Regions from separate parts of the Mesorhizobium sp. P160187 genome, predicted to be linked through region 2. Evidence: predicted binding sites of a transcription regulator. Region 2 holds the regulator's gene; the other holds the start of a gene.

Region 1 (6,043 bases), on a different contig from region 2:
CCGGCTCGGCCGGCTGCTCGATCAGGCCAGGCTTTCCGACGCATCGGTCCGCCAGCGGCTCAATTACTACAACACGCTGCGGGAGCCTTTTAGCCCCAGCCCCGAGGCCGTGCCGGTCAGCCGGCTGCCGTCGGACCGCAGCATGTACTATTACGATCTGAAGGAGTTCACCCGTTATTTCGACCCAGATCTGCGCATCGACCTGGAATTCGGCGACGTCATCGAAGTGCCGAAGATGCCGTCGATCGTCAAGGACCGGCCGATAGCGGGCGACAACGGCAACGGCGTCCTGTTCAAGCTGAACAAGTTCCGTCATTTCTACATGCCGGCCGACGATGTCGCCTTCGCCGACAAGCATCCGCTCGTCGTTTGGCGCGGCGAACTCAACAATCCGATCCGCACCTTGTTGCTGGATGCAGCCCGCAATCTGCCGTTCTGCGATGTCGGCACGCCGAGGGCGACAGCACCTGCGGAATACCGCAAGCCCTATCTCAGCATCGATCAGCAGCGCCGCTACCGCTATATCATCTCGCTCGAAGGCAATGATGTCGCGACCAATCTGAAATGGATCATGAGCTCGAACTCGCTCTGCCTGATGCCGCTGCCGACTTACGAGACCTGGTTCGCCGAGGGGCAGCTCGAGCCCGATGTCCATTATGTGCCGCTGGCGCCCGACTTCAGCGATCTGGCCGAGCGCGTGCACCATCTCGAGAAACATCCGGCCGAGGCCCAGCGCATCGTTGCGGCGGCCAACGCCTATTGCCGCAAATTCGCCGACGAGCGGGCCGAGCAGGCGATCTGCCTGCTCGTGCTCTACAAATATTTCGTGCTCAGCGGCCAGATCGAGCCCGATCCGCAGGTCTGGCGGTTTATCGCGGCCTAGCGGCTTCCGGCGCCCTTAAGTCAGATGACGCTGCGGTCCATAACCAGATCGGCCGGGCCGAAGCGGTCCCTCGCCGTAAACTGCTGGTGCCAGTAGGGATAGAGCACCGGCGGCCGGCTGACGGCATCGAGACGCTGGCGTTCATCAAAGGACAGCGTCAGGCTTGCCGCGGCGAGATTGTCTTTCAACTGCGCCTCGTTGCGTGCGCCAATCACCAGCGAACTGACGGCTGGTCGGCCGAGCAGCCAGGCCAGCGCCACCTGCGCCGCCGAGACGCCGCGTGCCGCACCGATGTCGACCAGCACGTCGACAATCCGCCACAGCCGGTCTTCGTCGCGGATCGGCGGTTCCGACCAGCCGCCGATCTGGCGCGCCGTCGGACTGTCGCGGCGGTATTTTCCCGACAGCAGGCCGCCGGCGAGCGGGCTCCACACCAGCACGCCAAGGCCCTGGTCGACCGAGATCGGCAAGAGCTCATACTCGGCCTCGCGTGCTTCCAGCGTGTAGTGGATCTGCTGGGTGACGAAGCGCGGCTGGTGCTGGCTGTCGCTGATGCCCAGCGCCTTCATGACCTGCCAGCCGGAAAAGTTGGAGCAGCCGACATAGCGGATCTTGCCCTGGGCAACCAGCGTGTCGAGCGCGGCGATGGTTTCCTCGAGCGGCGTCGCGCCGTCCCATTCGTGAAGGAAATAGATGTCGATGACATCGGTCCTGAGGCGCTTCAGGCTCTTCTCGCATTCGCGGATCAGATGATGGCGCGACAGGCCTTCGTCATTGGGGCCCTTGCCGATCCGCATGCGCGCTTTGGAGGCGATCAGCACGTCGTTCTTGCGCTTGCCGCCGAGCGCCTCGCCGATGATCTCTTCCGACAGACCGTTGGAATAGACATTGGCGGTGTCGATGAGATTGATGCCGGCATCGATGCAAGTGTCGATGATGCGCGAGGCCTCCGCGAGATCGGAATTGCCGACGGCAGCGAACGGCCCGCTGCCGCCGAAGGTCATGGTTCCCAAGGTCAGCGCCGAAACTTTCAAGCCGGAACGGCCAAGCGTGCGGTATTCCATGTCTGATCCTCGTAGTTTTGGTGGGGAGGCGGTTTTAGCAGGAAAGGGCGGGGAAGCCCGAACGGGTCCGCTATTTGTAGGACAATTTGAGCGGCTTGTCGCCATGCCAGGGCGCTGGATCGGCAATGCCTCGCTGCTTTGCAGTGAAGACCGGCTGGCCGGCGGCTTGCAATAAAACCGTCATTGCCGGCCTATATCGAGTCGGCTCAGGGTTTCATGTCAGCCGGCAAGCGGAGCAGTGGAAATGAATGAGCTAAAGCAGAATTCTGCGGCCAGGGATTGGCTGGAAGCCGAACTCGCCGACACGCTCGACGAGGACTATGAGCTGGAAATCTCGGAGCCGGCGCTGTCGCTGGAGATCGCCAAGATCTACAAGAACGCGCATCCGCCGTCGATCGATCGCATGCAGTATTTCCGCGACCTGATCGGCTTGCAGTCGGAACTGATCAAGCTGCAGTCCTGGGTTGCCTACCACAAGAAGAAGCTGGTGGTGGTTTTCGAGGGCCGTGATTCCGCCGGCAAGGGCGGCGTCATCAAGCGCATCACCCAGCGCCTCAACCCGCGCATCTGCCGCGTCGTGGCGCTGCCGGCGCCGACCGAGCGCGAAAAGTCACAATGGTATTTCCAGCGCTACGTGCCGCATCTGCCGGCCGGCGGCGAGATCGTGCTGTTCGACCGCTCCTGGTACAACCGCTCCGGCGTCGAGCGGGTGATGGGCTTTGCCGAACCCGATCAGGTCGAAGAGTTCTTCCGCGATGTGCCGGAGTTCGAGCGCATGCTGGTCCGCTCCGGCGTCACGCTGGTCAAATACTGGTTCTCGATCACCGACGAGGAACAGCAGATGCGCTTCATGATGCGCATCCACGATCCGATGAAGCAGTGGAAGCTGTCGCCGATGGACCTGCAGTCGCGCGTGCGCTGGGAGCAGTACACCAAGGCCAAGGAAGAGACGTTTGCCCGCACCAACATCCCAGAGGCACCGTGGTACATCGTCGAAGGCAACGACAAGAAGCGGGCGCGGCTGAACTGCATCGACCATCTCCTCAAACAGCTGCCCTATGAGGACGTGCCGCACGAAGAAATCACGCTGCCCGAGCGGGTGTTCAACCCGGAGTACGAGCGCCAGGTCCTGCCGCGCGAGCTTTACGTGCCGGAGAAGTATTGAGCGTCTTCGCAATTGAAGACACGAGAGGACGGCATTCTTTCGCGCCCCCCTCTGTCCTGCCGGACATCTCCCCCACAAGGGGGGAGATTGGCAGCTTCGCCGATGGCGCCCTTCTTGCTACGTTGATGAGTGGCGAAAGCCGGCGCGACATCCGATCTTCCCCGGCGTGGGGGAGATGTCCGGAAGGACAGAGGGGGCGCGACGGATCGCAATTTTCCCAAATGAGGCTTACACCCGTTTGATCGTCACATGCGTGGCGAGCGCCGTGGCCACCTGCTCGGTGCACTGGTAACCCAGCTTCAGCATATCCAGCCCGGCAAACAGGCTCTCGCCCCTCCCGAGCAACACCGGCGACACCGCCAGATGCAACTCGTCGATGAGCTTCTCTTGCAGATATTGCCGGATGGTGGAAACGCCGCCGCCGACGCGGACATCCTTGCCGCCGGCCGCGGCCTTTGCTTGTTCGAGCGCGGCGTGGATGCCGCCGGTAACGAAGTGGAAAACGGTGCCGCCTTCCATCACAATGGGGTCGCGCTTGTAGTGGGTCAGCACGAAGGTCGGCACGTGATAGGGCGGGTTGTCGCCCCACCAGCCTTTCCAGCTCTCGTCTGGCCATTCGCCGCGGATTGGGCCGAACATGTTGCGGCCGAGGATCCAGGCCCCGACATTGTCGAAGCTGCGGACAGTGAACCGGTCGTCCACATCGGTGGTGCCGCCATCCTTGCCGACCATCTCATGGAAGGTGCGGGTGCCGGTCATCCATTTGTGCAGATATTCGCCACCAACGCCGAGCGGATTTTGCAGGTCCTGGTCAGGACCGGCGCCGAAACCGTCGAGCGACAAGGTGAAGGCATTGACGCGAAGTTTGGACATGGGGACTCCCTTTCGGTGACCAGTTGTGATTTGCAATCAGTATTCAAACTGATTGCATTTTGCAACTAGTATTTTTAGAGGCAAGCCGATCTGTGGAATGCGCAGGGACCTCAAGCCGCCACGCGCTTCGGCATCACCGCAAACGGGCTGAGCCCAAGCCAGATCTGCATCTTGCCGGCGACGTCGAGATCGCCGGTCAGGATGATCTTGTCGCGTTCCTTGTGAACTGTCGTCAGCCCCATCCAGATCGAGGTCATGGTGCACAGATCGGTCGAGACGTAGAGATCGACGTCGAAGCCCGGATCGTACCAGCAAAGATCGACCTCGCCCTGCTTTTCGACGATCAGCCACCACGATCGTTTTGACGCCGGCAGGTCATGGTACAGGAATTGTATCACGGTGCGCCCGTCCGGCAGCGGACTGGGGTTCAGATTGCGCCGCATGTCCCACATCAGCAGCGACGGATCGAGGTTTTTGAGCGACAGCCTGGCCTCAACCCATTTCTGGCCCCAAAACCCCATCGCCTCGACAACCGGGCGCAAATCCCGGCCCGCCTCGGTCAGCCGGTATTCGAACACGCCCTTCTCGGTCGCGATCTCGGTCCGCTCGACGATGCCTCCCGCTTCGAGATCCCTAAGCCGTTGCGACAGAAGGGTTGGCGACATTTTCGGCACGCCGCGGCGCAAATCGTTGAAGCGGGTCGATCCCGCCACCAGTTCGCGCAGCAGCACCATGGTCCAGCGTGTGCAGAGCAGCTCGGCGGCCATGGAGAGCGGGCAGAATTGCTTGTAACCGGCTTGTGTCATGTGGTGAGCTCCAAAAGATGTTGCCGGACCTTATTCAGAAAACCTGAGTTCAGCCAGTACAGAAGCTGTACTGGCACCCCCGGTACAGTTCTGTGACTGGAGCGGTCCGGCGCCGCCATGCGAGGCAGCGGTCACGTCACCGGGCAGTCCGGTGCCGATCCATGAGGAGTTGGACAATGACCGCTTACGTGATCGCAGACATCAAGGTGAAGGACGACAAATGGGTGCCGGCCTATGCCGCTTCGGTGCATGACCTCGTCCACAAGCATGGCGGCAAGTATCTCGCCCGCAGCGGCAATGTGAAGACGCTGGAGGGCAAGCCGCTCGACACCAGCCTGATCGCCATCATGGCGTTTCCGTCGGCAAAGGCAGCCGAGGCCTTCACCAACGATCCGCAATACGCCCCGTTTGTGGCGGAGCGCCGGAAGGGCAGCGACAGCCGCTTCCAGCTGATCGACGATACCGATCTCGCCGGAACGATTCCTTATTTGCCAAAGGCGTGAGGAAAAGCCGGAACCCGGAAAGTCCGGGTTCCGGCTAGCCCTTCAGCATTTGCGCCACTTCGGGCGCGAAGCAGGTGGACGGGTACTCTCACGCGATTTAGTCTTGAACTCGAAAGTCGGTAGACTGAGCAGGCGCGCACGTGACCATTATTTCACTCATTGCAAAACTGTTTGCCAACCGGAACCGCCCGCAGAATAGGCCAGCTCAAGTCCCAGAGCGGGTTTTCCGCAAAGAGGCGAAATTCAAGAAACATGGAAAATTCTTCCAGATCGGACCGACATATCGCGGCGGGTCCCATTGTCTTCAGCTGGAAAACGCCCAAGCTTTGGTGCCGCCATCCCGCATACTGCTCGGGCCGACGGAGTTTGGGGGATACGGCTTTCCTGAGTACCCGGAGACGCCCAGGCTACGGCCTGAAGCGACAGACTATTGCAGGCCACCAAAAGACTTAGAAGATTTTCATTGTTACTGGCTTGTATCCGAGCGCCTGAAGGACGTTCTGCAGTCAGTCGACCCCGATGGGGTCGTGTTTAACGACTGCGACGTATTCTATTTGAGCGGAAAGCCGATCGAACCAAAGCACTACCTTTGCGACATCGTTCGCAAGATTGATGCCGTGGATCTCGAATCGTCGAAGTTTAGGCTTTTGATCGGCGAGAATGGAGGCGTCCACTACGACCGCGCCGGAGGCGCGTGCTTCTATTTCAAGGAGGAGATTGTTGGCGATGCGCATATCTTCAAACAGAAG
Region 2 (6,043 bases):
TCGAGGTCCGCAATAAACAATGACAGGGCTGCCGGCGTCTGCCAATATTTGGCTGGTGCCGTCGAACGCCTTCACTATCATGAGGCGCGAGGAGGCCGGGAGGAAACAAATGTCGGTTGGAATCCGCCACGACGATCTGCGCCGTCGCAACCGTGCGATGGTGATTTCAGCCGTGCGCCGGGCCGGCCAGCCGTCGCGGACCGAGATTGCGGCGACCACCGGCCTCAGCCACTCGACCATATCGGCAATCTCGTCTGATCTGATTCAAGAAGGCATCCTGATTGAAGGCAAACCTGGCGAGACCGGCGCACTGAAACGCGGCCGGCCGCAGGTGGGCCTTGGTCTCAACCCGGAAGCGGCGGCGGTGATGACCGTCGTGCTGTCGCTCAATTTCCTGTCCGTCACCGTCATCGACTATGCCGGCCACGTCGTCGCCGAGGAACAGCGCCGGCTGGACACGCTGACCAAGCCGCGCGACGAGCTGATTGGCGAATGCGTAGCAATCGTCCGGCGGCGGCTTGAGGATCCCGACCTCGATGTCCAGAGCATCGCCCGCATTGCCATGGGCATCCAGGGCATCACCGATTCGCAGGCGCGCGCCATGCTGTGGTCGCCGATCACGCCACTGACCGACATTGCCTTCGCCGACATGTTGGAAGCGGAATTCGGCATTCCTGCCACCATGGAGAACGATTGCAACATGATGGCGGTGGCGCTGCAATGGCGCCAGCCCGAGCGCTACCGCGACAATTTTATCGCCATCCTCTTGTCGCACGGCATCGGCATGGGCCTGGTGCTGAAAGGCGAACTGTTCACCGGCACCCATTCCTCGGGCGGCGAGTTCGGCCACATGATCCACCGTCCGGGCGGCGCGCTCTGCCGCTGCGGGCGGCGCGGCTGCGTGGAAGCCTATGCCGGAAACTACGCCATCTGGCGGAGCGCCAAAATGATGGGCGAGGATGCCGAGCCGGTCGATATCGGCGACGCTGATATGCGCGCACTCGCCGCGCGCGCCCGCGAAACCGACGGCCCGGAGCGCGAAGCCTATCGCAAGGCCGGCGAGGCGCTCGGCTTCGGCCTCGGCAGCCTGTTTGCGCTGATCGATCCGGCACCCGTCGCCATGGTAGGCGTCAGCGCCGCCGCCTTCGACCTGATCGAACCGGCATTGCGCGAAGCGATCGCCCAGACCGCCGGCGGCCAGCACTCGAAATCGATCTCCTTCGACACCGAGCCCAACGAGCTGCCGCTGATCCGCGAAGGCTGTGCCATGCGCGCGCTCGGCTTCGTCGACCAGGAGATTTTCGCGCCGGGCATTCAGGCCAAATCCGGCAAGCATGTCGCCTGAATGGCCGGCAACGGCGCGACGCGCAGCATCCTAGTCTTCCCTGATCGCGTAGCCGGCGCCGCGAATGGTACGGATGACATCCGGCATGCGGCCGTTGTTGACCGCTTTGCGTAAGCGCCCGACATGCACGTCGACGGTTCGCTCGTCGATGTAGATCGTCTCGCCCCAGACATTGTCGAGCAGCTGGCTGCGCGAGAACACGCGGCCGGGATGGCGCATCATGAATTCGAGCAGCCGGAACTCGGTCGGTCCGAGCCTGATCTCGCTCTTCTTGCGGTAGACACGGTGCGACTCGCGGTCGAGCACGATGTCGCCGACCTTGAGCACGCTGGACAGCACTTCCGGCTTGGCCCGGCGCAGCAGCGCCTTCACGCGCGCCATGAACTCCGGCGTCGAGAATGGCTTGACCAGATAGTCGTCGGCACCGGTGGACAGGCCGCGCACGCGATCGCTTTCCTCACCGCGCGCGGTCAGCATGATGATCGGCAGCCGCTCGGTTTCGGGCCGCACTCTAAGCCGCCGGCAGAGCTCGATGCCGGAAACAGCCGGCACCATCCAGTCGAGCACCAGGAGATCGGGCACGTTTTCCTGCAGGCGGATCTCGGCCTCGTCGCCGCGTGTCACCACCTCGACCTGATAGCCTTCGGATTCGAGGTTGTAGCGGAGGAGCACGCCTAGTGGCTCCTCGTCCTCCACGACCATGATGCGTGGCGCGATCATAGGCAGTTCACCCTCATCAGGCCGGCGTGGCCATCGCCGTCTCGTCCTGCTTCGGACGATTGGCGGGCAATTGCTGGCCGGTCAGCACATAATACGCATTTTCGGCGATGTTGGTGACATGATCGCCGATGCGCTCAAGATTCTTGGCGCAGAACAAGAGATGCGTGCAGGCGGTGATGTTGCGAGGGTCTTCCATCATGTAGGTCAAGAGCTCACGAAACACGGACGTGTATTTGACGTCGATGCGCTCGTCGTCATTCCTGAGTTTTGCAAGCGCTGCCGCATCGGTGGCGGCATATTCCTCGACGACGCCTTGCACCTGGATCAGCACCAGTTGCGCCATGGCGTCGATGGAGTGCGAGAGGTCGCGCGGCGTGACGCTCAAGCCCACGGTGCCGACGCGTTTGGCGATGTTCTTGGCGAGGTCGCCGATGCGCTCGAGGTCGCCCGCCATGCGGATCGAGCCGACCACGGCGCGCAGATCGTTGGCCATCGGCTGGCGCTTGGCGATCAGCGTGATGGCGCGGTCGTCCAGTTCGCGCTGGCGCGCATCCATGATGGCGTCGTCGGAAACGACACGCTGTGCCAGCGCATTGTCCGAATTGAGCAGCGCCCTGGTCGAGCCGCTGACCATCGAGCCTGCCAGATCGCCCATGTCGCGGATCAGCTTGCTGATCTGCCCGAGCTCTTCATCGAAGGAGGCGACGGTATGTTCACCCATGATCTTGGTCCTCGTGCCTGAAAATTCACCCGCCGGACGGCTCAGCCGAAGCGGCCGGTAATGTAGTCCTGGGTGCGCTTGTCGTCGGGGTTGGTGAACATCTTGTCGGTGGCGCCCTCCTCGACGAGATAGCCGAGATGGAACATCGCCGTGCGCTGCGACACGCGCGCCGCCTGCTGCATCGAGTGGGTGACGATGACGATCGTGTAGTTCTGGCGCAGTTCGTCGATCAGCTCCTCGACACGGGCGGTGGCGATCGGATCGAGCGCCGAGCAGGGCTCGTCCATCAGGATCACCTCCGGCGACACGGCGATGGCGCGCGCGATGCACAGGCGCTGCTGCTGGCCGCCGGACAGGCCGGTGCCGGGCTCCTGCAGGCGGTCCTTGACCTCGTTCCAGATCGCCGCCTTCTTCAGGCTCTGCTCGACGATCTGGTCCATGTCGGACTTGCGCTTGGCCAGCCCATGGATGCGCGGGCCGTAGGCGACGTTCTCGTAGATCGACTTCGGGAACGGGTTGGGTTTCTGGAACACCATGCCGACGCGGGCGCGCAGTTCGACGACATCGATGTTCTTGTCGTAGATGTCGTCTTCATCGAGCGTGATCTTGCCGGTCACCCGCGCCAAATCGATGGTGTCGTTCATGCGGTTGAGGCAGCGCAAGAAGGTCGACTTGCCGCAGCCGGACGGGCCGATCAGCGCCGTCACCTGGTTCTGACGCACGTCGAGATTGACGTCGAACAACGCCTGCTTCTCGCCGTAGAAGACGCCGACCTTGTCGCCGCGCATCTTGATGACTTCGTTCGACTTGGCGTTCATTTTGTCGCCCACTGCATTCTCAAGGGACTGTTCGGTCATGATGTTCATACCAAATTGCCTTTTTTCTACCAGCGCCGCTCGAAGCGGCGCCGGAGCACGATCGCGGTGATGTTCATGGCCATGAGGAAGACGAGCAGGATGATGATGGCGCCGGACATGCGCTCGACAAAAGCGCGCTCAGCCTCGTTTGCCCACATATAGATCTGAACCGGCAGCGCGGTCGCCGGATCGAAAGGCGTCGTCGGATAATCGGCGACGAAAGCGACCATGCCGATCAAGAGCAGCGGTGCTGTCTCGCCGAGCGCACGCGCCAGGCCGATGATGGTGCCGGTAAGGATGCCTGGGGCGGCAAGCGGCAGGATGTGATGGAACACCATCTGCATCTTGGAGGCGCCGAGGCCGAGCGCCGCCGAGCGGATCGACGGCGGCACCGCGGCGAGGGCGGCGCGCGTGGCGATGATGATGGTCGGCAGCGTCATCAAGGTCAGCACCAGGCCGCCGACGAAGGAAGCCGAGCGCGGCATGCCGAGGAAGTTGATGAACACGGCAAGGCCAAGCAGACCGAAGACGATCGACGGCACCGCCGCGAGATTGTTGATGTTGACTTCGATCAGGTCCGTAAAGCGGTTCTTCTTGGCGAACTCCTCCAGATAGATCGAGGCGGCGACGCCGATCGGCAGCGCCAGCAAAAGCACGATCACCATCATGTAGAACGAACCGATGATGGCCACGCCCATGCCCGACGTCTCGGGCCGGCTGGAGGCGCCATAGCTGAACAGGCCGGTGTTGAAATGCTCGGCCATCGCGCCTTCGGCTTTGAGCTTGTTCATCCAGTCGATCTGCTGGTTGGACACCTTGCGGCGCGCTTCATCGACGCCGAGGTCGATCTGGCCCTTGAAGGCCGAGTCGAGATTGGCGGCGGCCAGGATGTCGACGTCACGCGTCGTGCCGATCACCGACGGATCGGCGGAGACGATGTCGCGCAGCTGGACGCGGGCGCCTTCCGACAGGAAGCCCTTGAGCTTCAGCATCATCGGCTTGTTGGCCGGATCGATGCCGAGCTTGGCCACCAGCGCGTTTTCGGCGAGCTTGGGATAGTTCGCCTTGATCAGCACGGTAGGGTCGGTCGCGCGCTTGCCGGAGGGATCGATCACCTTCTCGTCGAAGGTGACCGGCAGCGTCACCGTCGTCTGCCAGAAGGCGGTGTAGCCTTTCGAGACGATGGTGATCAACATGATGGCCAGGAACGCCAGGCCCACCGAGATCGCAATCACGCCATAGATGCGGAACCGGCGTTCGGCGGCATAGCGCGCCTTCAGCCCGATGTCGCGGCGCGGACGCGCGACGGCACCCGCCATCGTGTCCAGGGGGATGTCGGTCATTCGTACTGCTCCCGGTACTTGCGCACGATGTAGAGGGCGACGATGTTCATCACCAGCGTCAGCGCGAACAGCGTCAGGCCGAGCGCGAAGGCGACCAGCGTCTGCGGCGAGTTGAACTCGAGATCGCCGGTCAGCTGGTTGACGATCTTGACGGTGATGGTCGTCATCGCCTCGAACGGATTGGCCGTCAGATTGGCGGCGACGCCCGCCGCCAGCACGACGATCATAGTCTCGCCGATGGCGCGCGACGCCGTCAACAGGATGGCGCCGACGATGCCGGGCAGTGCCGCCGGCAGGATCACCCGCTTGATCGTCTCGGAGCGCGTGGCGCCGAGGCCGAGCGAGCCGTCACGCATTGCGCGCGGCACCGCGGTGATGATGTCGTCGGCCAAAGAGGACACGACCGGGATCAGCATGACGCCCATCACCAGACCGGCGGTGAAGATGCTCTGGCCCTGGATGAAGGGCGAGCCGCCGGTGAGTGCCGCCGACAGGTCGCGCAAGAACGGTCCGAGCGTGACAACGGCGAAGATGCCGTAGACGATGGTCGGAATGCCGGCCAGCAGTTCCAACGCCGGCTTGACCACCGAGCGCACACCGCGCGAGGCATATTCGGACATGTAGACCGCCGACATCAGCCCGACCGGCACTGCCACCAGAAGGGCGACGGCGGCGATGTAGAGCGTGCCGGCAAGAAGCGGGATCAGGCCGAACTGACCCTGGCTGCCGCCGGAACCGGCGGCGGCGAAACGCGGATCCCACACCGTGCCGAAGAAGAAGCTCATCGGCGACACGCTCTCGAAGAAGGTGATGGTCTGGAACAGCATCGACAGCACGATGCCGACCGTGGTCAGGATGGCGATGGTCGAGGCCGCAAGCAGCCCCCACAGCATCAGCTTCTCGACGTTGTTGCGCGCCCTGGCGCGCGGCGCGATCTGCCTCAGCGCATAGAAGGCGCCGGCGACCGACAGCGCGAAGGTCAGCACGGCGCTGAACAGGCCGAGCCGGTCCTGGACCTGGTTCGCCTCGACCGCGATCGGGATCATATAGTCCTGGG

Evidence for each region. Region 2 encodes PhoB, which activates phosphate uptake and scavenging genes when phosphate is short. Its sites were predicted from a motif close to TGTCATNNANCTGTCAT; they were not measured.
Region 1: a site for PhoB is predicted at 2,115-2,131, ahead of ppk2 (polyphosphate kinase 2). Genes of this name have one in related genera too.

The regions. Positions count from the first base shown of each region.
Region 1 covers NZ_JBYMDX010000005.1:1,358,967-1,365,009, forward strand. The annotation lists gene AC3CCE_RS31410 (glycosyl transferase family 90) at 1-883, shown strand, start outside; gene AC3CCE_RS31415 (aldo/keto reductase) at 904-1,947, opposite strand; gene ppk2 (polyphosphate kinase 2) at 2,192-3,112, shown strand; gene AC3CCE_RS31425 (dihydrofolate reductase family protein) at 3,341-3,985, opposite strand; gene AC3CCE_RS31430 (winged helix-turn-helix transcriptional regulator) at 4,096-4,791, opposite strand; gene AC3CCE_RS31435 (DUF1330 domain-containing protein) at 4,968-5,294, shown strand; gene AC3CCE_RS31440 (imm11 family protein) at 5,435-6,043, shown strand, end outside.
Region 2 covers NZ_JBYMDX010000003.1:1,192,677-1,198,719, forward strand. The annotation lists gene AC3CCE_RS09110 (ROK family protein) at 110-1,345, shown strand; gene phoB (phosphate regulon transcriptional regulator PhoB) at 1,376-2,065, opposite strand; gene phoU (phosphate signaling complex protein PhoU) at 2,082-2,786, opposite strand; gene pstB (phosphate ABC transporter ATP-binding protein PstB) at 2,828-3,652, opposite strand; gene pstA (phosphate ABC transporter permease PstA) at 3,670-4,986, opposite strand; gene pstC (phosphate ABC transporter permease subunit PstC) at 4,983-6,043, opposite strand, start outside.